One region of the Lysinibacillus telephonicus genome, then DNA from elsewhere that is predicted to be linked to it. Evidence: riboswitches for the same ligand, from Rfam matches in the RefSeq annotation. Region 1 holds a riboswitch; each other region holds the start of a gene.
The links. A riboswitch is a leader RNA that binds a small molecule or an ion and turns the genes downstream of it on or off. The one in region 1 is predicted to bind thiamine pyrophosphate.
Positions count from the first base shown of each region.

Region 1 (10,608 bases):
AACCTCCTCATTGCCTGCTTTTGCCCTTTTTGCAAGCTCACTTATATTTGTTTTTGTTTTAAAAATTCCTTGAATAATTGACAAAAGCATATATACCCTCCGTTTTCACAAATCCGAATGCCTTTGATTTTATATGGCTTCTTGGAAAATGAAAAGTAGTTTTGATATTTTGAAATATTATTTTAACTTCACTATTAAAATGTTCATGGAAATGAAATATAGAAATGAGAATTTGGTTTTTTGGACGTTTTACGTATTTTTACTTGTTTTCTTTATTGCTTTCTTTTGTTTCTTTTTGTTGCTCTTTTAAGTTTTGTTTTTCTGATTTATGTTCTTCTTTAAGAGCTTTACGTTCAACTTTTTGTTCTTCTTGAAGTGCTTTTTGCTCAGCTTTTTGTTCAGTTTGAAGAGCTTTACGAACTTCTTTCGTAGATTTTTCGACTACTGGCGCTTCTGTTGCTGGTTGTTCAGTTGTTTTTTGCTCTTCAGTTTGCGTTTCTTGGAAAACTTCTTTGTTATCTTCCGCAACAGTTTGTTCTTCATCTTTTAATGCTTCTTGTTTTGCTTCAAACTTTGCAATAGCTTTTTCAGCATTACGTAAAATTGCAGCTTTTGCTGTTTCATTTCCAGCATTTTCATAAGCTTGTTTTAAAGCTACTAAGTTAGAAGAAGGGTAACCTTCTGGAATTTCAGGGAAAGCAGTATCTGTTGTTGTACCTGTATTTACCGTTGCAGAGTCATCAGTTGTAACAGTAATAGCTTTTCCATATTGGTGTGATGCAGCAACAGCTGCTTCTTCAGTTGATTTCTCATCTGCTTGGAATAATGTTTCGTCTGCCCATGCATAGCTGGATCCTGTAACTGCTAATGTTGCTACTAATAGTGCTGCACTTGTTTTTTTGAATTTCATGTTTCGTCACCTCATGGTTAGATTTTGTCCGACTATTGTTCCGGACACTCTATTATTCGTAAAATACTAGATTGTTTTTGGGGGTCGAATATAAAAAATAAAGATTACAAAACTATTACATCTTTAATATAACTGTTTACTTATAAAATTTAATGGGAAGGTTCAAAAAATGAAGGGGTTGTCTGATTAATTTAAGGTAAGAAAAGATCCCCAAAGATAAATAGTTTTTAACCAATTAATCTCAGGGGAATGTTTATATTTTATTCATTTTTTAAATGAAGTAAGAAGTTATTGAATTAATACATATTAATATCTGTAGTTGCGTAATGGCTCAAAAATTCTTTCATTACTTGCGTCTCTCTTATAGAGTCAAACATTGGATCTTCTATTACATATTCAGTATAGGAAGGATCAATTTTATATGCTTCATGTAAATATGAAACAGATTCATTAGGTTGATTATAGACGGATAATATTTGTGCTTTTCCATAATATCCATCAGGAAATTGCGGGAAATTTTCAATTACTTCTTCATAAACAGCTAAAGCTTCTGAATAGTTACCATAATAGGAAAGTAAATCTCCTTTATAAATAGGCCCTGAAATAGAAGGATCAATTGCAATTAATTTATCAAGATATTCAAGAGTCAATTTAAGGTTTCCACTATATTCATAGGCGTATACTAAATACCAATATGCATCCAAATCATAGGGAATAAATTTGAGATATTGATTAAAATTAAAAATGGAATCTGCATAGTTTTCTAAATCATAGTATGATACACCAAGCTGATAGTAAACAATCGCATTATCTTTATTAACTCCAATTTTAGGAACTTCTTTATATGTATCTATTGCTTCTTCATATTTTCCTAATCCATAATAAGCATTACCGAGAAAAATATATTCACTTGTGTCATTCGGTTCAATTTCTAAAGATTTCTTATATAGTTTGACAGCTTCTTCATAGCGGCCAGTTTCTAACAATATCCAGCCTTTGTTGGCTAGTGCTGTGTCGTTTTCCGATTCCTTTTCTAAAACGGAATCTAATAATACTAAGGCTTCATCATATTCTTCTTTTTCAAGCAATTCATAAGCTTGGTTATTCTGATCTGAAATAATAGTACTTTTCTTGACCGTTAATAATTCAACGGAGCTAAAAATTAAAATACCGAATAATAAAATAAGAAAAAGGCTTGTAAATGAGTAAAAGAAAATTTTTGCTTTTTTAAACTGATTAATTTTACAAAAGCCAATAACAAAAACCAATACACTCCAACAATAAATTAATGTTTCTAAAAAAGAGAGCAACAAGTAAAGAGGCACTTTTTTTAAGCTATCTATTGAAGGAAATACTTCTTCTTTAAATAGGTCTAGTCCGAAGACATAAATATATATAACCCATATAGGTAAAAAGAGAAAAAGTGGGAAAGAGGCTAGTATATTTAGATTCAGAATTTGATTAAATGTCGCTTTTCCCCTAAATATTTTTCCGATTCCCCAAGCGAAGAGAGTACTTAGCATTAAAAAAATAAGACCAGATATTGGACCGAAAAGCATAGTGATAAAAAGAATTTGGGATAGCTCCAAAATTTCTCCAAAACTTTTAGTACTAAACTGTGATAATAATCGAGAGAATCCAGCGGTTATCGAGATAATGATAATAAAATACCAGCTTACTCTTTGAAGACCCCAAGCTTCTAATGTTTTGATAGGATGGGATAAAAAAGAAAACCATGTTATTTTAAATGTTTCTTCCGTAGGTTCATTAACCTCCTCCTGTAAATATTCATTCATCTTATCTTCCATATATTTTCCCCTTTATATAATTTTTCCTAAATATATCATAAGTTGAATTATAAATTTGAAGAATTTTGGAAAATAGGAAATTGAGAATCATATATAATTGAAAGTTGATATATTTTTGATTTTACAAGAAAAAAACTGTTATAAAAATATTTCGCTAAAATTATATAGGTATAAATTCCTGTGTAAACTTAAAAAACTGTTGAGTATTTAGTTTTTTTCTAACAAGGGATTAATACACCTTTTAAACTGTATAAATTGGAAATAAAGTATAAACAACTAAATAAGTAAAACCTTAATAATGAAACTATCAAAAAGTGGCATATTGAATGATTATATTGTTTAAATAGCAGGGGAATTATAAGTCATATCCGAACTAGTTTATTGTATTAATAACTAAGGAGGTTATTATGAGCTATAAAAATACACTTATTACTATTTCCGAAGATTCAAAAGCAGTAGCTGCTGTTGTACCTTCTTTAAGAAATGGCAAACCAACAATTGCATCGATTGAGTACGATTTAATTAAGAATAACCCTTATAAATATACTCAAGAAGATGTTCAATTTAAAACGTATCTAATAAAGAATCAAATTGAAGAAGAGAATGTTGATGAACTTAGAGAACAATTTTTTTCAAAACCAAAAGCATGCTTTAGAGCCTCTCCTTTAGTAAAAAATTATGGTTGGGGAATACACTATGATGAGTTCGGAAAAATTGCTATATTCGAAGTTAATAGTGAAAAATATAACCAATTACTCAATGAGGATCACATAACAAAATTAAAAGGTATGCGTTCGAAAAGAAAATAGATATTAAAATAAAGAGGGAACAGTTTGATGTCGAAACTAGATTAATGGATTGAGATTCTTTTAAGTATTAGAGTAGGGCAGTTGCTAAAGTTAAAAGGATTAGAAATGCATTAAAAAACATAGCCCCGTCCTTTATTAATGGCGGGGCAGGAACTTTATTTACTTAATATATAGTAATAAATTCATTTAATTTGGCAACGTAACAGTAAATATACTACCTTTATCTTTAGCGCTCTGTACCTGAATCTCGCCACCACATAATTCCACTATTCGTTTTACAAGAGCAAGTCCTAACCCATTTCCTTTTTTGGAATGTGATATATCACCTTGATAAAATTTATTAAAAATATGTACCTGTGTCTGATCGTCCATACCAGGTCCATCATCTTGAATTGCAAAACGTACTCCTTCATTTACAGCTTCTAGGGTTATATTTATTAAGCCACCTTTATATGAAAATTTAATTGCATTATCTAATAAGTTTAGCCAGACTTGTTGGATCAAATCTTCGTTACCGTTATAAATAATCTTATTAAGTTCCACATTTACTGTAATCTCTTTTGAAGTCCATCTAGGCTCCATTAAAATAATTGTTTTTCTAATTTGTTCATCTAGCCTAAATGGAGCTTTATCGGTAATAATCTCAAGGTTTTCATATTTTGAAAGGGCTAGTACATTAGTAGAAAGAACTGCTAAACGCTCCGATTCAGTTATGATGATGTCAAGATACTCCTGTCGCTCTTCTTCGCTTAAATTATTTTCCTTGAGTAATTTTGCAAAGCCTCTAATAGAGACAATGGGTGTTTTAAATTCATGGGAGAAGTTATTGATAAAATCTCTCCTGAGTGTTTCAATACCTGCAAGTTCCTGTGTCATTTTATTGAAGCTATGAGAGAGCTCTTCCAATTCTCCGATACCTTTAATATTTACCTGTACATTAAAATCGCCGTCAGCAACTTTATGAGTAGCATTAATTAATGTACTGATAGGGTTTAAAGCTTTTTTACTAAGAAAGGCAGTAAGTGAAGTCCCAAGTAGAATACAGAAACCTAAAAAACCGAATAATGAAATTTTTGCAGGGAAATCTTTAAAACTTATTACTCCTAAATACTGTAATAGTATTGTAATTACTCCGACTACCAGAGATGTTGCCACTAAGACACCGAAAACAAACATTACCAATGTGATAGCAAGACTTAATCTCTTTTTAAAAAATTCTCTCATACTTTTTTCACAGCCTTATAGCCAAGTCCTCTAACTGTCACTATTTCAAACTCTGGCCAGTCTCGAAATCTGTCCCGCAAGCGATTAACATGAACATTTAATGTATGATTATCGGTTTCGGATTCTACTCCCCAGATTTCCTCCATCAATTGAAGACGGGTGAAAATCATGTTCGGATAAGAGAGCAGCTTAAATAAAAGGTAAAACTCTTTTGGTGGCAAAGTAATTATTTTTTCCTCACGTGATATAGTAAGCGCATCATAATCGAGTACAACTTTACCTAATTTAAGCTTATGTTCATTGGCAATCTGAGCTCTGCGAAGTAGTGCCTTAATGCGCAGCACCATTTCCTGCTCATCTACAGGTTTTGTCATATAATCATCTGTCCCAACAAGAAAACCTTTCCGTTTATCTTGAGGTTCTTGTTTAGCTGTAACCATTAAGATTGGTAGATGCTCCCATGAAAGGCGGAGCTGCCTAGTCAATTCATATCCGTCCATATTTGGCATCATTAGATCAAGAACAACTAGATCTATGTAATGCTTTTCCATTAAATTAAGTGCAGAAATACCATCCTCTGCACTGTATGTTTCGTAACCGTTTTGCTTTAATACGGTACACATTAGCTTTCTAGTATTTATATCATCCTCAACCACTAATATTTTAAACATATAAAGCTGGGCCTCCAATAAAACTTATTATTACATAAAAAATTTTACCATCGCAATGTAAACTGAAAATCAATTATACGTTCAAGTTTATTTTCAGTTTACTTTTTAATGATACACTATAGCCAAAATAATAATGGTAGTTATGTTTTATAAGAGAGTAGTAATTAATAGAAAACTTTTATTGCTAATAAGTTACTAAAGATTATAGAAGAATTACAATAGTAATTTTGAATAGAGGGAGAGTATGTGTACGTGTTTTATACAATTTTATTTAGTCAATATGAAATTTTAGGAGAAGAAGAACGCTTGATAGATGAATATAAACTTCCCCTTAAGGAAAATAAAGAAAGCTTGGAAGCATTATTAATAAAGTTAAATTATGAATTTATTGGAGATGTTAATATGTGGGGGTTTAAAAGCAACAACTTTATAAGTGTTGCTGAGATTGTCATTGCAGATTAGAATAAAGAAAGCTTGGAAGCATTATTAATAAAGTTAAATTATGAATTTATTGGAGATGTTAATATGTGGGGGTTTAAAAGCAACAACTTTATAAGTGTTGCTGAGATTGTCATTGCAGATTAGAATAAAGAAAGTTTTTGAACAACGGTCCTATTTATGGTTATTTACAAGTTACCAATAATCCTATTGACTCGAATTTAAAGTAATTTTTTTGTAAAAGGGGGAGGGGAAATAATTGCATTCATATTGGATTGCACCGTGTTATAATCAGTTTTTTTCTAGTGGCATTCAACACCTCTTGTCGGAAATAAATAATTGGCTAGGGTATTTTTTAAATAATTAAATCTTCCAGTAAATCATAGAAAAAGAGAATGGTCGGTTTCGTTGCATATATGTATTGCAAACTGACCCAAATGTTTTATATAAATCCTCCAATTCAGGGATACATAATTGGTAAGAATCGGTCTTTTTGTGATTAGGTTACTTCCTCTTATAATATTGCATTTTGAAACCACTTCTTTTAGAGAAAATCCATAAACAGCAACTGTTTCAACTCATTTTTTCCTTCTAGAAAATCTTCTGGAAATAACTGTTCGTAAGCCTCTAAAAAAACCAATCGAGGAACCTCCAGTATTTCTGACTATTGACGAGTAGAACGTAGTCTATATCCTGCAAAAATCCCTATTTAAAAATTTTTGTTCTAAATGCTTATAACATTAGCTTATCAATGACATATTTAAGACCTTTAAATTGGCACTATTAAATAATCATATTAGTGGTACTTACAGTAAACCATTTTGTCATGGTATTTTTAGCTAACAGTGAGGGGTTTATCCATTTTTACCTTGAGAACGAGTTAAAAATAATTATATTTAAAGGGTGTGATTTTTTAATGGTTGCTGAAGAAATTCGATTTTCCAATGCTTTAAAGTCAATTGCAAGAAATCAGGAAATAAAAAGATCTGTTCAAAATTCAAAAGAACTTTATCCACTATTAAAGAATGGTATTAATCGATTTGTGGCAGGACAAACACGTAAAGAAGGGATTGAACGGGTTAGTCACTTATATAGCAAGGGGTATCAAGTATCATTAGAATTTATCGGAGAAAATACAATTTCGGAAAGTGAATGTAGACTTGCCAAAAGTGAATTTATAGAAATAATTAAAGAACTTGGAGCAAATCAAATAAGAGGGACTGTATGTTTAGACCTTTCCCACATAGGAATGATGATTTCCAGTTCGTTAGCATATTCACATTTAGAGGAAGTTGCAATAGCCGCACAAGAAAATGATATCAATTTAATATTAGGTATGGAGGAATCTGATAAGACGGATAAAATCTTATCTATCTATAAGGATATTTCAAAAATACACACGAATGTTGGTATAACATTACAAGTTCATTTACATCGATCTTTATCGGATCTCAAAGAGCTATTGAGATTACCGGGGAAAATTCGTTTGGTGAAGGGTGCCTATCAAGAGCCAGCGGAGATATCTATACCTAGATCTGAAGAGTTAAATGAGCGCTACATTGAATTCACCTCAATGTGTATAGAAAATGAACATCCAATTTCTATTGCTACTCATGATGAACACTTACTAATGGACCTAAAAGCAAGGGGATTGCTTACTAGTTTGAATACTGAAGTAGAAATGTTGGATGGGGTATGCCCGAGTCTTTTAAAAACTTTGAAGGAAGAGGGAATACAGACTAAAGTTTATGTAACATATGGGACTGAATGGTACTTATATTTAGTACATCGTATCGCAGAATATCCACAAAATATTTATACATTTATAACAGATATAATTGAACAGAATAACGATAGAATGAACGGATACTAAATAGAATATTTTTTTCAAGTATTTTAAAAGAAGTACGTTTTCCGAAAAAAGTGATACGCTCCCCTTAAAGTAGATTAATTTATAAAATCTGTTACCTTAAAAGGAGCTATTCAAAAGGGGAACGTACTTATCTATAAAAAACGGCTTCTTTAAACAAAGCCTTTTTATTGTTTTTTATTGAGTTAATGTCGTCATTCGATAAAATTTACAGTAACCTCACTTAATCCATTACTAAGCCGCCATCTACAACAAGGTTTTGGCCAGTAACAGCTCTTGCCCAAGGTGATGAGAAAAATAATGCTGCATCAGCTAATTCTTCCGGTGTTGTTACTCTTTGTAAAGGAGTAGTAGACTTAATGATATTGAACACTTCTTCAGTCGTTACACTGCTAGCATCAGTTTGTTTTAATAGACCGCCTGAAATCATATTTACTGTTATACCATATTGCCCCAATTCTTTTGCCATATTACGGGTAAATCCAAGTAACGCAGCCTTACCAGTAGTATACTCATGGTAGGCAACTACTGGATTTTGAAATAAATTAGTGCCAATGTTGACAATACGACCAAACCCAAGATCCTTCATATCTCCTAAACAAGCTTGAATTGTATTTAATGCACCTTTAATGCTTCCTTCAAATTGAGTGTTAAAATTGTCCCATTCAAGCTCGAAAGCATTTTTTTGAGCAACTGGATTAAAACGGAAATCGATTAATGCATTGTTAACAATAGTTGTAATCGGCGTATTAAAGTGATTTTTGGCTTCAGCAACCAATGCATTAATTTGTTCCTTATCTCTAACATCTGCTTGAATGGCAATAGCATGATTTCCTAATGTTTTGGCAAGGTTTTGTGCTTTTTCCTTACTGTTAAAATAATTAATGACAACATTTGCTCCTTCCTTTGCAAAAGCAGTTGCTATAGCTGACCCTAATCCTCTACTTGCACCAGTAATTAAAACTGTTTGTTTACTTAATTTCATTCAATTCTCCTCCTAATTATCTATGTATCTATTTAATAGTTTTCATCCAAGTAGGCATAAAAACAAAAAAACTAGGCGCCAAAAAAGGACCTAGTCATAGTTTAAAAAGGACTACTTCCCTACGCTGGCATGATCCAGATCAGGTCCTGAGGGTCAAAAAGTTCACTCACTTTTTTCTCAGCCTGAAATACAGGCTCCCCTAGTAGAAAGAATTATTCTATTAAATATATTAATGCTTATCCTAAACCTTCATAAAGTAATAGTCAATAGAAATAAATAAAACGTTTTTGAACATATCCGACTAAACAAATGAATTATTTTTGTAGGAGAATATTCAGCATTGACAAAATTAAATAAATAGTTAGAATTAATATAAATTAATATCTGCATAACGAAGATTTGTTTAAAACATTTCGGAGTATAAGAACAAAGGCTATGATAAGAAATAGTAGCAATCATGTGAACAAACAGAAAGTTACCGGTTGATGAGAGGTGCGTGTTGACAATTGTGAATTCATCTTGGAGCTGTGTACCGAAAAGAATTTCCTAGTAGGCTACACCGGCTTGGCACCCGTAATCATGTGCTAGAGTATCGTCAAATGACCGTACTTACTAAGGTAAGCAATGTGAGTTGCATACGAACAAAGGTGGTAACACGAGATGAATCGTCCTTTTGGTTAATCCAAAAGGGCGTTTTTTTTATCTTTGATTCTTATAGAACTTGCAATATTAGAAAAAATTTAAGGAGGAAAATTGATTGAGTAAAGATCATAAGAAACTTCAACGAGGTTTAGACAACAGACATATTCAGTTAATTGCTCTTGGAGGTTCCATTGGAGTTGGATTGTTCTACGGTTCTAGTGCTACCATTCAAATGGCTGGTCCATCTATTTTGCTATCATATTTAATAGGGGGATTAGTTATTTTCACCATTATGAGGGCGCTTGGAGAAATGGCAGTAGAAGAACCCGTGTCAGGTTCATTTAGTACATACGCAAATCGCTATTTAGGTCCTTTTGCTGGATATTTAACTGGTTGGACTTATTGGTTTATGTGGATAGTTGTTGGAATGGCGGAAATAACTGTAGTTGGTGTCTATGTAAATTACTGGTTTCCAGAAATTCCGCAATGGTTGACGGCGCTTGCTGTTCTCATTGTAATTACTATAGTAAACCTAGCTAATGTAAAAGCATTCGGAGAATTTGAATTCTGGTTTGCAATGATTAAAGTTGTAGCGATTATTGGAATGATTCTTCTTGGATTAGGCATTATTTTATTTGGGATTGGCAACGGGGGACAGCCAATTGGTTTTGACAATCTGTGGGCCCATGGAGGTTTCATGCCTAATGGAATCGAGGGGATTATCATGTCACTCGTTCTTGTTATGTTTTCCTTTGGTGGAGTAGAGTTGGTTGGGATTACAGCTGGAGAGGCAAAAAATCCACAAAAGTCGATTCCATCAGCCATCAACAATGTCGTATGGAGGATTCTAATTTTCTATATTGGTGCATTGGGAGTCATGATGATTTTATATCCTTGGAATGAGGTAGGAACGAATGGTAGCCCATTTGTATTAATTTTTGATAATGTCGGTATTCCTGGAGCTGCCCATATTATTAACTTTGTTGTAATAACAGCAGCATTATCAGCTTTTAATAGTGGGTTATTTGGTTCAGGAAGAATGCTGTACAATCTATCACTGCAAAATAATGGTCCGAAATATTTTGAAAGGCTTAGCAAGAATGGGAGTCCGAGACGTGGAATTTTGTTCTCATCATTGTTTTTATTAATTGCAGTCGTTTTAAATTACATTGTTCCTGAAAAAGTATTTTTGTATATTTCTGCTGTTGCTACAGTGGCAGTAATTACTAGCTGGACTATTATCCTAATTGC
Region 1 is NZ_CP155468.1:2,141,312-2,151,919, forward strand. Features, by position in the region: gene sigI (RNA polymerase sigma-I factor) at 1-90, opposite strand, end outside; gene MKY04_RS10190 (hypothetical protein) at 260-910, opposite strand; gene MKY04_RS10195 (tetratricopeptide repeat protein) at 1,207-2,718, opposite strand; gene MKY04_RS10200 (DUF6157 family protein) at 3,126-3,527, shown strand; gene MKY04_RS10205 (HAMP domain-containing sensor histidine kinase) at 3,714-4,751, opposite strand; gene MKY04_RS10210 (response regulator transcription factor) at 4,748-5,422, opposite strand; gene MKY04_RS10215 (hypothetical protein) at 5,669-5,884, shown strand; gene MKY04_RS10220 (proline dehydrogenase family protein) at 6,777-7,733, shown strand; gene MKY04_RS10225 (3-oxoacyl-ACP reductase) at 7,954-8,715, opposite strand; TPP riboswitch at 8,815-8,926, opposite strand; T-box leader at 9,142-9,391, shown strand; gene MKY04_RS10230 (amino acid permease) at 9,473-10,608, shown strand, end outside.

Region 2 (10,608 bases), 1.7 Mb from region 1:
TCGATATGAAGTATGACGTGCGTGACGGAGAATATAAGCTCTTTGAAATTAATTTGCGAAACGGCCGCTCAAGCTACTACGTTACAGCAGCGGGTTATAACTTAATGAAATATGTTGCAGATGATCGTATGTTGAACATAAAACAAGATTTAACATATGCTAACAATAAGCACTTATGGATGATTATCCCGAAAGGCGTTTTATTTAAATATGCTTCAAATGAAAAAATGAAAATTGAAGCAAAAAGCTTAATTCGTCAAGGAAAGTGGACAAACTCTTTGTTTTATAAAGAAGACATGAATTTAAAGCGTTGGGTTAAACTAACGTTAAACAATTTAAATTATTACCGAAAATATAAAAAATACTTTAATAAAAAAGGTTTGGAAGAATGAGAAAAACATTAGGTATTATTGGTGGCGTCGGTCCTTTAGCAACGATGTTTATTGGTGAAATGATTGTTCGCCGTACAAGAGCTTCTAAAGATCAAGAGCATGTTCATACAATTATTGATAATGATACAACTATTCCAGATCGGACAGCGTATATTTTAGATAATACGAATGAAAATCCAGTTCCGTATTTAATAAATGATGCAGTAAAGCTTGCAAATGCAGGAGCAAATTTAATTTGTATACCTTGTAATACTGCACATACGTTTTATGATGAATTACAATTAGCTTCTCCAGTACCTGTTTTGCATATGATTCGTGAGACAGCAAAACGTGCAGCATGTTTAGGAGCAAAACGTGTTGGAATTTTAGCAACAGATGGTACGTTGGCTTCAGCTGTCTATCAAAAAGCGCTGCTTGAGGAAGGAATTGAACCCGTTATTCCTGATAGAGCAATACAAAAGCAAGTTATGTCAGTTATTTACGATTATGTAAAGGCAGGAAGAGAAGTTTCGCTTTATCAATGGAATGTGATAGAGCAGGCAATGCTGCAATTACAATGCGACAAAATAATTTTAGGATGTACAGAGCTTTCAATTGTAAACAAAGATTTAAAATTAAATGATCGCTATATCGATTCATTAATGGTCCTAGCAGAAAGTGCAATTGTTGCATGTGGATATGAACTGAATAACCCTGTAAGAGTTTAAGCCTGCCTTTTAATAGGCAGGTTTTTTTACTGAATGGCAAGTATTAATTTTTGGGAAAGTGTTTAGCTGCGCACGTCTGCTCTCGTGTCTATTCAACTTCCTTCTGTGTTTGGCGGTAGTCTCTTAGCACATATAGAGCCAAAACGTGCAGCCTCTGCTTTTCAAGGTATAAATGACTAAATTATGGTACACTAAACGCAAGTAACTAAAGGTGGGTAAAAAATGTCAGTAATTAGTTTGTTAAACGAAACATTACAAAATAAATGGAAATTTGAAGATACAATGAAAGTGCAGGAGGAAATGATTCCAGCAATGCTTGAAGGAAAAGACATTGTTGCACAATCGCCGACAGGTTCTGGTAAAACTCTTGCATATGTTTTGCCGATTTTAAATAAGGTAGATGGAAGCAAAAAACAAACGCAAGCACTAATCGTTGCACCTTCACAAGAGCTTGCTATGCAAATTGTTGAAGTAATTCGTGAATGGACAACTGGCACAGATATTACTGTTCAGCAATTAATAGGTGGAGCAAACTCAGCTCGTCAAATTGAAAAATTAAAGAAAAAACCAACTATCGTTGTTGGAACACCAGGACGTTTAAATGAATTGGCAAGATCAAATAAATTAAAATTAAAAGAAATTCAAATTGTAGTATTAGATGAATGTGATCAACTTCTTAGCCGTGAATACCGCGTTATAATAAAATCGTTTATTGAAGGTGCTGCATATGGTAGACAGGTTGTTGTTGTATCGGCGACAATAACTGATGAAATAAAACTGGTAGCAAGCCGTATGATGTTTGAACCGATTAATATTGAGATTAAACCTGAAGATATGGTTCAAGTTGGAAAAGTTGTTCATTCGTTTATTAAAGTAGAAGAACGCGATAAGACAGAAATGTTAAGACGTCTTGCTAATATTGAGGAGCTGCGTGGGTTAGCATTCGTTAATAATATTGATCAAGTTTTAATGAAAGAAACAAAATTAAAATATAAGGATGCAAAAATTGTAACTCTCCACTCAGATATGAAAAAGGAAGAACGTAAAAGTGCTTTAGATGCATTTCGTAAGGGAGATGCACGCATTTTAATTGCAACAGATATTGCAGCACGTGGCCTTGATATAGGTGGTTTGACACACGTTATTCATGTAGATGCACCGCGTACAATCGAGCAGTATACCCACCGTTCTGGCCGTACAGGACGAGCTGGAGCTGATGGAGAAGTTTTAACATTGCTTTCCTATAAAGATGAAAAAACATATAAGAAATTAACACGAGAAATAAATGTTAAACCAGTGCAGAAAATTTGGCACCAAGGAAAAGTAATCGAGGGCAATTCAAAAACAGTTTTACAAAAGAGAGGGAAATAGGATGACGTTTGATGAAAAGTTGGAACAATATGCTGAACTGGCAGTAAAAGTTGGCGTTAACATTCAAAAAGGTCAATACTTACTAATTAATACATCAACAGAGACCCTTGATTTTACAAGAATTGTTGTGAAAAAAGCTTATGAAGCAGGTGCAGGCAGAGTTCAAGTGAATTTAACAGACCCTGTTTTTACTCGTGAGTTCTATGAACATGGTGCAGAAGAAGAATTTAATAAATATCCAAAATGGATTGTCGCTCAACGCGATGAGTTAATAGAACGAAAGGGCGCTCTTTTATGGATTGATGCAGAGGATCCTGACCTTTTAGCAGGAATCGCAACTTCCCGTATTTCAGCACAGCAAAAAGCTGCGGGAAATGCTTTAGTTCGTTACCGTAAAGCAATTATGAATGATGATATCGCTTGGTCGATTATTGCAGTACCATCGAAAAAATGGGCTGCAAAAGTGTTTCCAGATTTATCGGAAAGCGAACAGATGACTGCATTATGGGAGGCAATTTTTAAAACAGTGCGCATTGGTGAAGGTGATGCTGTAGAAAAATGGCGTCATCATATTAATAATTTAGAAAAACGTGCAGAGCAACTAAACAACAAAAAATTTACAAAATTACATTACAGGGCTCCTGGTACAGACTTAACGATAGAACTTCCTGAAAAACATGTTTGGCTTTCAGGCGGCAGCAACACTCCTGAGGGAACGACATTTATTGCCAACATGCCAACTGAGGAGGTATTTACACTACCTTCTAAGTATGGGATAAACGGTGTTGTAAGCAATACGAAACCGTTAGCATATCAAGGGAATATTATCGATAAATTTTCGCTGACGTTTGAAAAAGGGAAAATTGTGAAGGCAGAGGCTGAAGTCGGGAATGATTTATTGCAAGAATTAATTGCAACGGATGAAGGATCTTGCTATTTAGGGGAAGTTGCTCTTGTCCCTCATGAGTCGCCAATTTCAACTTCAGGTATCTTATATTACAATACTCTCTTTGATGAAAATGCTTCAAACCATTTAGCAATTGGTGAAGCATATCCTACTTGCTATGAAGGTGGACGCGAACTACAGGACGGTCAACTAGAGTCACTTGGAATAAATGTTTCTGTTACTCATGTTGATTTTATGATTGGCAGCGGGGAAATGGATATTGACGGCGTCCTGCCTGACGGTACTGAAGAGCCGATTTTCCGAAAAGGGAATTGGGCATTTTAAGTAAAGTAATAAAAAATTTCCAGTAAAATAAGCTTACTTTTCACGAATGTTTGTTCGTGTGAAGTGGGCTTTTTTTATTGAAAAATGATACAATAGAAAAAAATCGAAACATGGAGGTCGATGTAAATGAAAATATTCCATACCGCAGATTGGCATTTAGGTAAGCTTGTACAAGGGGTTTATATGACAGATGACCAACGCTATATTTTACAGCAATTTTTACAAGCAATTGATGAAGAACAGCCGGATGTCGTGATAATTGCTGGGGATTTATATGACCGTGCACTTCCTCCTGTCGAAGCAGTTGATTTATTGGACGAGACGTTAGCAGAAATTGTTTTAAAAAGAAAAGTACCTGTACTAAGTATTGCGGGAAACCATGATAGCCCGACACGTCTACAGTTTGGCAGCAAGTTGATGCAGGAAAGCGGACTGCATATTATTGGTGAGCTTTCAAAAAGCATCGAACCAATTATTTTGAACGATGAGTTTGGAGAAGTCCATTTTCATTTAGTACCATTTGTAGAACCATCCACTGTTAAAAATATATTTGAGGATGACGCAGTTACTACATATGATGAAGCGATGAAAAAAGTTATTCAAATAATTGAAGAGAAAATGGACAAATCCAAGAGACATGTTTTTATTGGACATGCCTTTGTCACACCGTATGGAGAAAAAGAGCACAATACGAGTGATTCAGAACGTCCTTTAGCAATAGGGGGCTCGGAGTGTGTAAACGCCGAGTACTTTAAGCCATTCCACTATACGGCACTAGGGCATTTACATAAGGCACACTATGTTCTAAATGAAACAATTCGATATTCAGGTTCTCCTTTAAAATATTCTGCCTCTGAAGCAAACCACGAAAAAGGTTTTTTAATTGTTGATTTAAATAAGGATGGACAAGTATCGGTTGCAAAACGCCCCTTCATTCCACTTAGAGATTTGCGCATTATTGAAGGAACAATTCAAGATATTTTAAAACATGGAATTAGTGAGGATTACGTATTTGTTCGTTTAACAGATTTAACGCCTGTTGTTGGAGCGATGGAACAAATTCGTACGGTTTATCCAAATGCAATGCATGTTGAACGAAAAGCATTGCCGAGATTAGAAGACGCTGAAAATGGAGAAATCGTTCGAAGGGAACAGATGGATGAGGGCAGTCTATTTAAAGCGTTCCATAAAGAAATTTTGGGAACAGAACCAACTGATTATACACAGCAACTATTTGAAGAGGTTCTTCAGGAAATGCTGGCAGAAGAACGTGAAGGTAAAGAGGTGATCGTGAAATGAAGCCGCTTAAACTAACAATGCGAGCATTTGGTCCGTATAAAAACGAAGAAGTAATTGACTTTACGGAGCTTCAAAATAATCGTCTGTTTGTTATTTCAGGTTCAACTGGAGCAGGGAAGACGACGATTTTTGATGGCATCTGTTTTGCGTTATTCGGGTTTGGCAGTGGACAAGATCGTAAAGACACAAAAATGATGCGAAGCGATTTTGCAGAAGACCATGTCCATACTGCAGTGGAACTAATTTTTGAAATCCACGGAAAAGTCTATCGTGTGCTGCGTCAGCTTCCTCATGTTAAAGAAGGGCGTAAAAGTGCAACTGGTGAAAAATATGAGTTGTTTGAAATACGAGACGGTCAAGAGCTTCCAGTTGTTGAACGGCAAAGAATAACAGATATTAACCAAAAGCTTGAAGATATAATCGGCTTATCATACGACCAATTTAATCAGATTGTCATGCTGCCGCAGGGAGAGTTTCGTAAATTATTAACCTCTCAATCTGATAATAAAGAGGAAATTTTACGAAAAATTTTTAAAACAAATCGCTATGGAGAGCTAACGCAAAGGTTAGAAGAGAAAAAGAGACAGGCTGAACAAAAGTTAAATGAAGCTCGCTTGTTAAAAAATAGCTATATTGCACAAATTGAAGGGGCGTTGCCAAAGCGTGAATCCTTACTGTTTACGGTACTTAATCAAAACTCAAACATTTATCAAATTCAGGATGCGCTCGATGAAGAGGTCCAATACTATCAACAAAAAATAAAAGAAGATCAAAAAAGCTATGATGAAGCTGCAGGAAAATATAAAGAGAAATATGAGTTTATCGTAGCGAAGCGAAATTTAAATGAACGAATTGATGCATATGAAAAGAAAGTACAAAAACTGCATGAAATCGAGCAACAAAAACCTTATTTTGAACAAATAAACAATGAATATCAAGCAGCAATTCGTGCCAGTAGAATCAAGCCTTTGAATGAACAATGCTTAACATTACATGAACAAAAACAACAACAGCAACAACGATTACAAGTAGTCTTGCAACAATTAGAAAACGCAATACAACAATTAACAGTTGCAAAGGAAATATTTCAAAATGAACTTTTAAAGCAAAATGAACGCGATGCTTCCTTACAACAAGTACTCGAATTACAAAAATTACTCCCTCTTTTTGAGCAAGTTGAAAAACAAACGTTCATTGTTCAGGCTTTGCAAAATGAAGTAAATCAAGCACTTACTTCTTTTAAACAGATAGAACAGCAGCTTCAGCAGCAAAAAGAGAAGATGACAAAGTTAAATAAGCAAATTGAGCAACTTGAAATAAGAAACGAACAGCTAAATCATGCAATGGAACAGCAAATCCATTTACGTGAAGTAGTAAATACATTTACAACTTATAATGAACTTACGAAAAAAGTGAATCTACTAAAAGAGCAATATATTAATGCATCTCAAGAGTATGATGCAGCTAAAACAGCTTACGATTTAGAAGAAATAAAATGGTTAAATAATCAGGCGGCGATATTGGCTGCCAGCTTAGTGCCCGGTTCACCCTGTCCTGTTTGTGGAAGTACTGAACATATTACATTAGACCGCCAACATGTAGATGTTATCGACGAAAAAGCTTTGAAGGCAATGAAAACCAATCTATCAGCTGCTGAACAAAACAAGTATACGGCTGAGGCGAATGTTAATGCATCAATTGCACATCTAAATCAATATCAAAATGAACTGGAACGTCTTAATGCACCAATAGATGAGCAACAACAATTTATAGATAAATTTAACGAAATCAATGAATATGTAAAGCAATTACAGGTTGAATCAGAACAGCTTGCTCAATATAAAAAACAGTTAAAGCAACTACAAGCTATGATTGAGCAGCAGGATCTACAAAGAAAACAAGTTGAAGATATATATAGACAAAAACAGCAACAGCTTATAAAAGAAAATACTGTATTAGATCAATATAAATCACTTATTCCTTCACATTTCCAACAGCTTTCTCAAGTAAAGCAAGCACTAGTGGAAGCAGAGCAGAATAAAAATAACTTGCAGCAAAGATGGGAAAGTGCTCAGAAACAATTACAACAAGCTGAAAAAAATCAAGCTACAAATGAAGAGGCATTAAAACATACCGAGCAGCAATTAAAGCTACTAGAAGAAAACCTAGAAAAAGCAAAAGAAGAATTTAAACAATCCATGGCTGCTGCTGGTTTTGCGAATTATAAACAATTCGAAGCTTCTATTCGTAGCGAAAGTGAACAACAGCTTTTACAACAGCAATATGTCCAATACACAAATGAGCTTCATGCCTTAAAGATACAGGTGGAAGAAGAGGGCAAGCTGTTAAAAGGAGAAGAAAGGGTTGACTTGAAATTACAAGAGCAACAACTCGCAGAATTAGAAGCTGTAAGAGAAAAAGCTCATGAAACATTAAATTTCTCGAAAGAATGTGAACGAAATTGCATCGACTTCTCTGAGAAGCTTGATCGAATTGTCGACGAAATATATCAATTAGAGGAAGTTTCAAATCAAATTGTAGATTTATACAATTTGCTGCGTGGTCAAAATAGCAAGAAAATCTCCTTTGAGCGATATGTTCAAATGGGCTATTTAGAGCAAATAACAGAGGCTGCTAATATTCGACTGCGAAATTTATCCAATGGACAGTATTATTTGCAATGTTCAGATCGGCAGGAATCCCATGGACGTCAAAGTGGCTTAAGCTTGGATGTTTATGATACGTATACAGGGCAGTCACGGGATGTAAAGTCTCTATCTGGAGGAGAAAAATTCAATGCATCCCTTTGTCTAGCCCTAGGAATGGCGGATGTCATTCAAAGCTTCCAAGGGAATGTGAAAATTGATACGATGTTTATTGATGAAGGATTTGGTTCCCTTGATGAAGAATCGCTAATGAAGGCAATTGATACATTAATAGATCTTCAAAAGTCGGGTAGAATGATTGGGGTCATTTCCCATGTTTCGGAGTTGAAAGCGGCAATGCCAGCTATTTTACAAGTAGAAAAATTAAAAGAAGGCTATAGTAAAACTTCAATTATTGTGAAATAAAAAATTATTCTAAGAGAATATAAAAATTCGTTAGGACTATTTCTTTCAGTGTGGTTTTATATGGAACTAATAGTTTAATCGGACGAAAAAAGTGCCAGCACTACTCATGCTGGCGCTTTTTTACTCCAAACCACTTTTATTCATAGCTATCATTCTGTTTTTTATTATTTTAGATATTAGCGGATAACACGAATTGCCTGAATAATATTCCAAATAATACATGCAATTGAAATAATCATATAGACAGCCATTAATCCAAATATGATATATGCAAAACTGTTCATATCATAATAATATGATGAAAACATCCCGATAACACCGAAGAGTGATATTAAAATCAAGAATACCACAGGGATTAAATGAGATAAAAATGCCCGTTTCGCATGGAATTTCACTTCCGAGTCTTTAACGACAAAATAGACAATTAGAGGTAATAAAAAAGGTGCGAACAACAAACTAATGTAACATAGGGCAGATAGTACTTTATTCTGTTCCATAGAATCTCCTTTTCTAAATCCAAGATACTTTATATACGGAAAAACATTCATAATGGTTTCAATTGGAAAAATAATAAAAATCCTAGTTGAAAAAGTCACATACTTTGATACAATAAATTTGTTCTAACAGTTAAATATGATGTATTACCCACAAGGGGGGCTGATGAAGTCAGCTGAGATTGTGCACGTATTGCACTAACCCTTTGAACCTGTAAGTTAACACTTGCGTAGGGATGTGGATAGAAACCGACTCCATCTGGCGTCAGGCTCTGTCCTGGCGCCATTTTTGTATTTTTGTGTATGCAAATCTACAACTGGAGTAAATATTTTTCTAGATTTCTATTCCTTCTCATGTTGTTCTACATCGGAATAAAAGAGAGGAGAGTTGTTATGAACAAATCAAGATTACTAATGCTTGTTGAAATTGCAATTTTTGCTGCAATTGGGGTTGTGTTGGATAAAATATCGTTTTCCATTTGGGCTCAAGGCGGTTCTATTAGCTTTGTCATGCTGCCGATTTTATTAATGGCTATTCGCTGGGGATTATCAGCGGGAGTTATTACTGGATTATTAATTGGAATAATTCAAATTGCGTTAGGCGGTTATGTTCTTCATTGGGTACAAGGATTCCTAGACTATATTGTTGCATTTTCAGTTGTTGGTTTTGCAGGGATATTCCGTACACAAATTTTAGAAGCAGCAAAAAATTTAGATAAAAAGAAAATAAGCCTCTATATCGTGCTTGGTACGACTATGGGCGGATTGCTTCGATATGCTGCACACTCAATTGCTGGGGCAGTTTTCTTTAAAGAATATGCGGGAGATCAAAATGTGTGGTTGTATACAATCATTTACAACGGATCTTATATGATACCTGCAATTATTCTAACATCAATAGTGGGTTCTCTAATCTTTACATCAGCCCCAAAACTTTTAAGAACTAATTAAAATATGACGTCCTAATTATACGTTGCTCATACCAATTTTATGGTATTAGTTCAACAATAATTTTAGGACGTCTTTTTAAGTTTAAAAAAGAATAAATCTGTTTTATTCTCCATAAATAAATTAATAGAAGCAGATGCCCAAATATCTAATCTCAAATATGGTATATTATATAGTGAAATGTAAATAGGAAGGACGTTTACAATGATTGTACAAACAAAAGAAGAATTAGAGGCATTAAAAAAAATTGGACGCATTTGTGCCGAAATACGTGATGCATTGAAGGCAGCTACGAAGCCCGGCATCACTACTAAAGAGTTAGACGAAATCGCTGGCCGCATGTTTGCAGAAGCTGGTGCAGTTTCAGGCCCTAAAGGTGAATATGATTTTCCTGGATATACATGTATAAGTGTCAATCATGAAGTAGCGCATGGTATACCAAGCGGCAAAGTAATTAACGAAGGAGATTTAGTCAATATCGACGTATCCGGTTCGTATAATGGCTATTTTGCAGATACAGGTATTTCATTTGTTGTCGGTGATGGACACCCTGAAAAAGAAAAATTATGTATGGTTGCAAAGTCAGCTTTCGATCGTGCAATGACAAAAGTAAAAGCAGGCTCAAAACTAAATCAAATTGGTAAAGCAGTCGAAAGAGAAGCAAGAGACCACGGTTTAACTGTTATTATGAACCTAACTGGTCATGGTGTAGGACGCTCTTTACATGAAAAACCAGATCACGTTTTAAATTATTTTGATGCTTGGGATTCAACGATTATGAAAGAAGGAATGGTGTTAGCAGTAGAACCATTTATTTCAGAAAAGGCAGAGCATATTATTGAAGCTGGTGATGGATGGACATTTATTACACCTGATAAATCACTAGTTGCTCAAATAGAACATACTGTTATTGTTACAAAAGATAAACCAATTATTATTACACAGCTAGACTAAAAAACGGAAGCGTCATAATTTGCTCATCTGCAAGAGCGATATTTTACATGTCACTTCACTTCAGAAAGAAATCCTGTACTCTTGAATATTACTTCAAGTGCACAGGATTTTTTTTCATAAAAAGTATACCGACAATCATGA
Region 2 is NZ_CP155468.1:3,820,545-3,831,152, reverse strand. Features, by position in the region: gene MKY04_RS18645 (ATP-grasp domain-containing protein) at 1-392, shown strand, start outside; gene MKY04_RS18640 (aspartate/glutamate racemase family protein) at 389-1,099, shown strand; gene MKY04_RS18635 (DEAD/DEAH box helicase) at 1,322-2,470, shown strand; gene MKY04_RS18630 (aminopeptidase) at 2,472-3,701, shown strand; gene MKY04_RS18625 (exonuclease SbcCD subunit D) at 3,828-5,000, shown strand; gene MKY04_RS18620 (SMC family ATPase) at 4,997-8,071, shown strand; gene MKY04_RS18615 (DUF4870 domain-containing protein) at 8,248-8,568, opposite strand; TPP riboswitch at 8,712-8,819, shown strand; gene thiT (energy-coupled thiamine transporter ThiT) at 8,959-9,516, shown strand; gene map (type I methionyl aminopeptidase) at 9,718-10,467, shown strand; gene MKY04_RS18600 (hypothetical protein) at 10,556-10,608, opposite strand, start outside.
Region 2: another riboswitch for thiamine pyrophosphate. It lies ahead of thiT (energy-coupled thiamine transporter ThiT); the one in region 1 lies ahead of MKY04_RS10225 (3-oxoacyl-ACP reductase).

Region 3 (10,608 bases), 190 kb from region 1:
AAAATGGTACGTAAATGGTCAATTTGACGGATTATTTTTTCCATTAATCCCTCGTTACAATCTACTCGATTTAATACATCTTTTTGCGATTCCTCTATATATGAAACTTGACTAACCATCTGATCGTTCAATTGGTACTGTTCATCTAATTTCTCTTTCATTTGTTCATTCATAAATGCAACTTGTTCAATTCGTTTCATCATTGCTTCGTTTATAACAGCCAATTCTTTTAATAATTCAATGACTTCCCTTTGCTTATCTTCCATTAAAGCATGGTTTTTAACTATTTCCTTTTGAGAATTACTAATTGAATTTACTTGGTTAGATAAACTATCATTTATTTGCTGTTCATGATTTAAAATCTGCTCGAATTTTAAGTTTTGGGCTTCAACTTTTTCTATGGAATTCTTAACCTGATTTTTTAATTCACTGAAACGAAGATCAAAGCTCCCCCATTTCATTAATTGTTGCTGGTTCCATTGAAGTTGAGAATTTTGTATGCGTGATACTTTTTGATGTACGGTTTGAATGGAAGCTCGATGTTGTTCAAGCATATCGGATAAGTAATCTCTTTTAAATTCCATTTGATTCGGTTCAACTAATTCGTTATCGTTCATATACACTCCTGGGTGATTAATGTATATTCCCATTGATGACTACACCCCCTTATATTCGCCTCATATAGTTTATGCAAATATTCTATATAGGCTACTTCCTAGGTCTAGCCTCTATTCGATGTTAAGTTCCTTTTTAATTAATGAAATATTTCCATTATGGTCTTCAAATTGACCATTTTTGTATTTATAGTCTTTCAATAAATGTCTGCAATCCCAGTAATTTTTTATTGATTTTCTTAGCTCTTGAATATATTGCAGTGACTTATCATTACGAATAATAATTTCTTTACTAGTTTCCGCTATATGTCCATGTCCTGGAATTAGCATATTAATTTTATGTTTTGATAATATTATATCTGTTTTTCTTAGTGTTTCCTCATACTTTTCACTACTGAAATAAATAAACGGAATTTCCAAATCCGATAAGTAATCCCCTGCTACCCAAATTCCAAGTGGTTCGATAATTGTATAGATAGAATCATTCGTATGTCCTTCGGCTTTATAAAATGTTAAAGTAGTTTTACCTATTTTCAGTACTTGGCCATCGTTATTGACTGTTATATCGACAGGAGGAAAAAGGATTGGGTAGTCACGGTCTATATAATACTGATCATCAAATTGTTTTATTTGATTTAATAATTCTTCTTTATTATCTCTATCTTTAAAAATTTTACTTGCAATTACAGTTGCACCTAAAAAAGCACCATATCCTATAAAATGATCCCAGTCAGAATGAGTAAATAGCAGATAAATAGGCCGATTTCCTTTCACTTTATTTACATGTTCCTGAATCTCCTTTACTTCATTCGGAAGTAAATTTGGATCCACGATCAATAATACGTCTTCTGTTTGTATGACCGATGACGTGGTTTTATATAGTTCGCTTTGAAACACTGTAATTTGTTCGTTTTGAAATTGAATCAATATTCTTCCCCCAATAACTCATATTATTTTCAGATGCCTTTCCTAGAATTAGTATTTTAAACTTTAAAACAGTTTTTTTATAGTTAAAACTCTATTTGTACCTGCTGCCTCCCTTTACAGTACAGAAAAATGGACGTCTATACTCTAAGACGCCCATTTTTTGCTTAGTTATTTTAATTTGAAGTTTTTAACATACTTCTCCAGCTTTTCAGCCATTTCTGTTGATTCACTGGAACGGCTTGATATTTCTGAAATACTAGCTGTTGTTTCCTCTGCAGCAGCTGAAATATTGTTCATAGTATTTTCAATCTCATGAATCGAATGTGTAAATTCATTGATCATTTCTACAATTTTATTTGATTTTTCTGTTTCAGTTGAAAGTAGATTAGAAATGCTTTTAATTTCATTCACTGTTTGATCCACAGCGATAGAAATATTCCGAAGTGCTTTTGTTGTTTGTTCGACTGTTTCAGCACCCTTTTCTATATATTTATTACTCTCAGAAGAAGAAATCATAACGTTTCCAATTCGTTCCATAATATCTTTTATAAGTTTTTCTACTTCAGATACTTCTGAATTTGATTGCTCGGCAAGTTTCCGAACTTCTTCTGCTACAACTGCAAAACCTTTACCGTGCTCTCCAGCTCTAGCTGCTTCAATAGATGCATTTAATGCTAGTAAATTAGTTTGAGAAGCAATGGTTGAAATAGTAGTTGTGATTGTTTGAATTTTTGTTGTAGATTCTACCAATTGCTTAATAGTATCGCTTACTTCTTCTGAACCATTTTTTATTTTTTCCATGTCGCTGCTAATTTCTTTAGCACGCTGCTCCCCTTCTGCAGCAATTTTCATTGTCTTATTTGAGTTGATTACTGAAAGATCTGCCTTTCCTTTCATATTTTGCAAGTCATCTGCCAATGTTGTTAAAACATTTGAAGCATTATCGGCATGTTGCATTCCATCCGTCATGGCGACGGTAACATTTTCAATACTATTTGCAACTTCTTGAACAGTATCATTCATTTCTTTTAAAGTACTTGCTGTTTCATTTGCGTTTAATGTAAGTTGATGGGAAGTTTGACTCATCGTTGAAATCATATTTTGTAAATTCAGCGTCATCTGATTTAACGTATCAGCTAAATTACCAATTTCATCCTTACTTTTTACATTAGTTTTTTCAACCATTAAATTACCTTGTGCAATTTCCTTTGCTTGCTTTATTAGTTGTGAGATAGGTTTTGTTTTTCGACCAATTAATAATGCTGTTACAAGTGATGCTATTAACATAGGAATTAAGCTAAGCAGAATTCCTTTACTTACAACACCCCAAGTTCTTTCAGTAACAATGTCTGCATTAAAATCTATTGCGCTAATAGCAATAATTTCCTTAGCTGGATCATGGTCTTTGTAAATAGGTGCATATCCTGATAAACGTTCCATTCCTGCAAAATCATATGGCTCTGAATATGTTGGATGCCCCATTTCTAATAGTGCTGAAATGGCTTTTTCATCTATTTGAAAAGCATCTCCGGGTTCTAGTCCTTGTTCTCTAAGATTTTCATCAACTGCTATTAAATTACCATTTAAATCTAATATATATTGAGCTTCAAATATATCTTTATGAGCAGTAGTCCAATTTAATTGTTCTCCTATTTTCATTTGTAATTCAGAATTTCCAGCTATAGCACCTGCTAATTCCTCTGTATCTATTAGGCCAGTAGTTATATTAGCACATCCATAAGCTTCTATTCCAGCAGCCTCATATAATTTATCATAGGCTGTAAAATAAGTAGCAATGGAAGTGATTAAAATCATGACCACAAGTATCCCCGCTATAATAGTGCCTAGTTGAAAAGTTAAAGTGTGTCTAATCTTACTAGTTCTTTTGTTCATTTTATTAGAAAGCCCCCTATAGTACTAATAACACAACTGTCATAATCATACTATGAAAAGATGTATAGAGAAACTATGTTTGAAAATTTTTTACTTTTTAGTATTAAGATGGTATTTTTATTGACATAATGGGAACTTTGCTATATAGAAGCTACAATTTGTTTAATATTTTCTAAAACTACTATTTTAGAATAACTATAACTACTTATCTGGAGAATAATATCTAAAATCGATTTATCATTTTAGTTTACATAATAAATTTACGGTAATTAAATGATTTATGAAAATCACCTTTACGCAAATTTCCATTAGGAGATATTTATAGATCAATGGTTACATTGGCTACCCATTTAAAATACTTAGAAATACAGCGAATATTAAAAATATTGCAACACCAAAATAAGAGATAGACCACAATCGTTTTTGCGTGCTTTTATATTCCCTCAATCCAAGGATAATAAATATACCACTCAATAAAGCTAGTGATAATTGATTAAAACGAAAGTCATCAGTTACAATACTATAACTACTAATTCCAATGACTAAAACTGTAAGAATAAGCTGAAGTAACAAGTAAATATCAAATTTTCTATTCTTCATTTTTTCTCCTCTTGAATGCTTACCATTAACCAGCACACTAATTTTTAAAAGTACATATATCTGAATTTAATATTAAAGTGATTATATCATGTTATTGCTATCCATTTATAGAAAAAAATGTAAACCAACTACAACTATTTCATACTTATGTTAAAGTTCCAGATTCGTAACGTTAATTAAAAGGTAATAAAAAAATGGTTCTATGTCAAATGTTGGGGTGAAGTGATATTACACGGCACCCCGATTATCCTAAATGAATCCCAATTTTCTTAGATAAATTATTTAATAAAATTTTCGCTTTAAAGTGTTCATAGCTTCTAAAACCATAAGCATTGCGCTTCAAAACTTTTGATTTATTATTAATTCCTTCTAAAAAACCATTTGAATATCCAAAACTTAAACTATTTAAAATTTCAACTTGCCAATTTTTTAGCGTTTGAATAGCCTTTAAAAATGCCGGAATATTTGCTTCTTCTACCTTTCGGTAAAAGGCTTCTAATCTTTTTTTTATTTCTATCAAATCATTTGAAGTTTTTGCCCAATCAAACCATTCGCAGTAAGCTTCTTTTAATTCATAGGCTTGCTTTAGTTCCTTCGACATTCCTATGTAACGATTTAAGTACCAACGATTCGTTTCTGTTAACTTATCAAATCGTTTATATAGTACGTGACGCATTTTCTTACATTTCTTTCGATCATATGCATGCCATTCTTTTTGAACATTTCGACGTACTTCATCTAGTGCCCAGTAAATATAACGACAATAATGAAAGCGATCCGCAATAATAATCGGGCGATTTAACGCCTTCCTAACTGCTGCTTTAAAGCTTGGATTCATGTCCATAACCACAATTTCTACATCTGCACCGTATTTCATCAAGTAATCCTTAATGGTTTCTTTTCTACGATTTGGTAAAATATCAATTGGTTCATGTGTTTCCGCATTGGCAATAATTAATTGATAAGTTCCCGCATCGGTATCTGCTTTATATTCATCAATCGCGATACATTTTGGTAAATGAACCCCTTCATTTAATTGTTCCTTTACTACTTCTTTAAAGCGACGAATCACTGTTGAGCTTGATGTACCAAGTACTTCAGCTGCTTCTTTAAATGTTTTTGCCTTTATTGAACGGATTCGTACAACTTGATTCCATTCTTTCGAGAAACGTTGATATTTATCCACGAAAGGGGATTTTTCTGAAAAACGTTTCCCACATTGGCATACATAACGACGACGTTTATAAAAAAGGACGGTTAATCGTTCAAACCATTTTAAATGATTAATTTTTTGAATTCGATAATCATGGACTTTTGATGTTATATTCTTGCATGCTGGACATTGATGTTCTTTTTTTGGTATGGAAACGTGTAGAACAATACGTTCCCCCATCTCCTCCACCTTATGAACAGTTACACCTTTTAATCCTGGAATATTCATGTTAAAATTCATTTGCACGTATCACCTTTCATTGCTTGTTTCTCGACAATTCAAGTATATAGAAATCGGTGATTACGTGCTTTTTTATTTATGAAATTTTTTCAAACCCCAACAAATATTATAGAGCCAAAAAAATCACCACTAAAGGAATACCTAAAGAGGTGATTTTTATAATCAGGTTCATTTTTTTAATTTCTTAAATTTTTGTACAGTTGCTTTTCGATCTCTGCTCTGACTAATCGCAGAGATAACCGCAACTCCATCTGCACCAGCTCTTATTACTTCATTTGCATTTTCAGTAGTGATACCACCTATTGCGACGATTGGAAAGTTAGGGAAATTGTATCGAGCCCTTGATAAAAAAGATACCCCAGCTGCCGGCTTTGCATCTGGTTTCGATATTGTTTCAAAAATAGGGCCAATTCCAACATAATCTGCACCACCCTGAACTGCAGCGTACATTTCTTCCTCTGTATGCACTGAAACACCAACAATTTTTCCTTCAAATTGCTTACGAATATATTTTAATGGCAGATCATCTTGCCCAACATGAGCACCATCTGCATTTAATGTAAGTGCTAAATCAACATCATCATTTACTATAAAAGGCACATTATATTGCTTGCATAATTTCTGGCATTGCTTTGCAAATTTTATATATTCATTGCCTTTTAATCCTTTGTCTCCCTTTTCACGGAACTGAAAGAAAGTTACACCTGCACTTAACGCTTCTTCTAATACAATTAGCGGATCTTCCTTACAATTTTCTGCTCCCATAATAAAGTAGACCTCTAGATCACTTCGTTTCATGAACCATCACCTCATAAATGCCCCGCAGCTCTTGGTAGGCAAAATGATTTGTTGGACCATGACCATGTCCGATATTTAACGGATGTTCTATTGCAAGCTGTACAAATTTTTTTGCTTCTACAATTGACTCATGTAGAGTAAATCCTCTACCTAAAAATGCTGTAATTGCTGATGAAAACGTACATCCAGTTCCATGTGTATGTTTCGTATTAATTCTTTTCGTTTCCATCGAAAATGATGAACCGTTTTCAAAAAAGACAGTATCAGTAGCAGTATCAGCTTCTTCAAAATGACCACCCTTCATCACAACACACTTTACACCAAGTTGTAAAATACGTTTGGCGGCGTTAAATATATCCTGTTCATTACGAATTTTTACGCCGCTAATTACTTCTGCCTCGGGGATATTTGGTGTCAATACAGTAGCAAGTGGTAGTAATTTTGTATTTAATGCATGAACAGCATCGTCTTGCAATAGTGCTGCACCGCCTTTTGCGATCATCACAGGATCTACAATTATGTGTGCTGTTTGTTGCTGCAAAATTCTTGCTACTGTTTCAATAATTTCAGTAGAAAAAAGCATACCTGTTTTCAAAGCTTTAACATTAAAATCTTGAAAAACTGACGTCATTTGCTGCGCTACAAATTCAGGTGTAGTCGGATATATTCCTTGAACCCCACATGTGTTTTGAGCTGTAAGAGCAGTGATAACAGATGTTCCAAATGTTTTTAATTCCTGAAAAGTTTTTAAATCTGCTTGAATGCCAGCCCCACCGCCACTGTCGGAGCCTGCAATTGTCAAAACTACGTCCATTGCTCTCCTCCAATAGAAGCCTCATGGATTCCGTTAATAACTTCCATTTGGAATGACCCTAATAATTTTTTCTTTGAGGCATTTTCAGCTACTTTTTTATAGTCTGTCAACACGTTTTGTAAATTTTGAATCTTGTTTCCCTCTAATGTTAATGTGGCGGCGCAAATTGCACTAAGCAGGCATCCAGTTCCAGTAACCTGAGTCATTAGTTCATTTCCACCAGGTACCCACTCTTCATTTTTCCCATCTGTTACATAATCTGCAGCACCTGTAACAATAACAAGGCAGTTATATTGATGGGCAACCTGTTTAGCAACTGAAGCTACATCCATACTCCCTTCTCCACTATCTACACCTTTAGAATGCCAATTAACACCTGCAATAGTGGCAAGTTCCCCCGCATTACAACGAATAAGTTGGATATTAATACTATTTAAAATTTCATTTACAGCATTTTGGCGGAATTTTGTAGCACCTACACCAACTGGGTCTAGTACAACAGGTATATTCAATTCATTTGCCTTTTTTCCCGCAAGTTTCATCGTTTCTAGTGTTCGTTGATTTAATGTACCAATGTTAAGTAATAAAGCGTTGGCAATGGACACCATTTCTTGTACTTCATCCATTTCATCTGCCATTACAGGAGAAGCACCAATTGCCAACATTCCATTCGCTGTAAAATTAGCAACAACATAATTTGTAATACAATGAACTAACGGATTTTTTTGACGTATTTTAAACATACTCATAATATTCCACCTCTTTCTTCCAATTTTCTAACGTCCAGGACATCTCCCAAAATTTCCATTCATAATAGCAGCTCTTTTTAAAATGAGATTTAAGAAGGTAGATCTTTAAGGGGTGTTCTATTGCAAAGCGATTCATCATCGCTTTTTGAAAGTCGATTTTTTCTTTAAGTTCAGGACTGCTGTATATGTCTATCCATTCTTGATACAATTTCACTCCAGGTTTTGAATCTTTGTATTTCTCCCCAATCTCCTGATAAATCCATGGACATGGTAAAATTGCTGCGAAAGCTTCTTCCACACCACCATTGTGTACTGCATTATACATATGGCTAACATAATTGTAGGTAGATGGTGCGGGTTCAAAATTATTTATTTCATCTTCAGTTACACCTAACTCTTTAAAAACAGTACGGTGTAAAACTAACTCAGATTCATTAATATAACTACAAGAATCCAAAAAGAATACAATATCATCATTTGTTTCTGCCTTAGATGCAGCAATGGCTAAAATTTTAGTGTAGTGCTTTAAATAGTAAGCATCTTGCATCATGTAATACTTAAATTTTTCAATAGGCAGTGAACCATCTACTATACCTTTTACAAATGGATGATTAAAGCTCCCTTCAAAATAAAGATCCGTTTCTGTTCTTACTTCTTCACAAAATATCATGAATGTCCTCCTTTTTTGGTGGACGTAAGAGAGAAAAAAACGCTCTTTTTGTTTTATGACAAAAAGAGCGTTTTTCCTATTAGAAAGTGGTTTCACTGCTAGGTAATCAGCGAATTCTTCCCAAAATGGTTTAATTGCTCCCTACGTCAGTATTAACTGTCAGGTTCAAAGGGTCAGGTTTTAACCTTCTCAGGCGCAAAAGCACCCCCCCTGCAATTAGAGATATTTAGCAAATAAAAAACTCTCCAAAATGGAGAGCATTTTTACAGCACAAATAAGCGAAATTTTCACTTGTAATGTACTTTGCTCCCTACGCCAGTATTAACTGAACAGGTTCAAAGGGTCAGGTTTTAACCTTCTCAGGCGCAAAAGCACCCCCCCTGCAAATATTCTAATTAATAATATTCTAGCAGTTTTTTTTGAATATTCAAGAGGATTAAGTTTCAGATAAATTAATCAACTATTTATACCATTAATACTACTTTTTTAAACAATGCATTGCTTCTTCTGCTTCATCCCATGGGACAACATAGCCTTTTCCTTTCACGCAAAAAATACTTGATGATGTATATTCAGGGTCAGCATTTTTATCATAATTAATTTGTTCAATTACTTCTTCAGAATTATGGCAAATATCGTAGCCAGAAAATTGAATCGATAAAGCACCTTTTCCATTTGTGTATGCCGAAAAAATAGTATTGTAATTCATAAAGGTAGAGACAGGTGCTTTCCCAATAATCGTTACCTGATTTTCTGACATAATTGGAGGTTCAAAAGTGCCAAAAGCTTGTTGAATATCTGTCATTATTCTTCCAATAAAATCTAAGGGAGCTTTCATCTTAAAACGATAATAGGGTTCGAGCAATATATTTTCAGCTTGTTCTAGACCTTGCCGTAATGCTCGGAAGGTTGCTTCACGGAAATCTCCCCCTTCAGTATGCTTGTTATGTGCACGGCCAGTTAACAATGTAAATTTGATATCCGTAATTGGATATCCCGTCAATAAGCCATGGTGATCCCGTTCAAATAAATGCTTCTCAACTAGTCTTTGATGCCCAATTGACAAGTCATCTGCGTGACAAGCATTGTCAAACAGAATACCTGAACCTCTCGGAGCAGGTTCCATTTTCAAATGAACTTCAGCATAATGTTTTAGTGGCTCGAAATGTCCGTAACCCGTAACGGTATTTTGAATTGTTTCTAAATATAAAATTTTCGGTTCTTCAAATTGCACATCAATACTAAATCGTGTTTTTGCTATATCTTCTAAAACTTCAAGCTGAATGATTCCCATAACATGCACATGTATTTCTTGAAATTTCTCGCTCCAAACCACTTGTAATGTTGGCTCTTCAGATTCAAGTAAGCGAAAAATACGCAATATTTCCTTAATATGCTCTGCCCCTTTGTAGACAACTTTTGCCTGTAAGGTTGGGACAAGTTCAAATTGTTCATTAAGATTTGCGTTGTCACCTAGAACATCCCCAATTTTTGCATATGTAAGTCCTTTTACTGCAAATATCTCACCAGCATTAACTTGCTGAACTATATTAAATTGAGTTCCATTATAAAGTCGAATTTCTGTTACTTTTTCAGTTAAATCTTCAAATTGAAACTCATCTCTAACTTTTAGCGTTCCACTTAACGCTTTTATAAATGTAATTCGCTGATTTTGTTCATCATGGCGAATTTTAAACACTTTTCCTTGGAAAGGTGCATCATTGTCAAATTTAGTTTTTGTAAGTATTGCAAATTGGTTAAAAAATTCTTTGACTTTTATATCTTTTAAAGCTGAACCTGCCATACAAATAAATGCTTGTTCGTTTTGAATCATCTTCAATAGCGCAGAAAAATATTGCGATATGTCTATATTATCTTCCATATAATGCTCAAACAGCTTCTCATCACGTTCCGCAATCCATTCTAAAATACTTTCCGGAATCGATTGATCATTAATCTCCTCCCTCTATAAATGTTGATATATCAACGGTTTGACCCGTTTTATCTAATAGAAAAAATATTTTTTAAAGAATAATATTTTAGTATTTTACAATACTTCAATTCATTTACAGTTTGAGGATACGCTTCGC
Region 3 is NZ_CP155468.1:2,329,025-2,339,632, forward strand. Features, by position in the region: gene MKY04_RS11010 (hypothetical protein) at 1-650, opposite strand, end outside; gene MKY04_RS11015 (MBL fold metallo-hydrolase) at 729-1,541, opposite strand; gene MKY04_RS11020 (methyl-accepting chemotaxis protein) at 1,710-3,434, opposite strand; gene MKY04_RS11025 (DUF3953 domain-containing protein) at 3,777-4,034, opposite strand; gene MKY04_RS11030 (ISL3 family transposase) at 4,279-5,493, opposite strand; gene thiE (thiamine phosphate synthase) at 5,656-6,285, opposite strand; gene thiD (bifunctional hydroxymethylpyrimidine kinase/phosphomethylpyrimidine kinase) at 6,272-7,099, opposite strand; gene thiM (hydroxyethylthiazole kinase) at 7,090-7,848, opposite strand; gene tenA (thiaminase II) at 7,835-8,518, opposite strand; TPP riboswitch at 8,640-8,739, opposite strand; TPP riboswitch at 8,809-8,909, opposite strand; gene MKY04_RS11055 (elongation factor G) at 8,997-10,400, opposite strand.
Region 3: another riboswitch for thiamine pyrophosphate. It lies ahead of tenA (thiaminase II); the one in region 1 lies ahead of MKY04_RS10225 (3-oxoacyl-ACP reductase).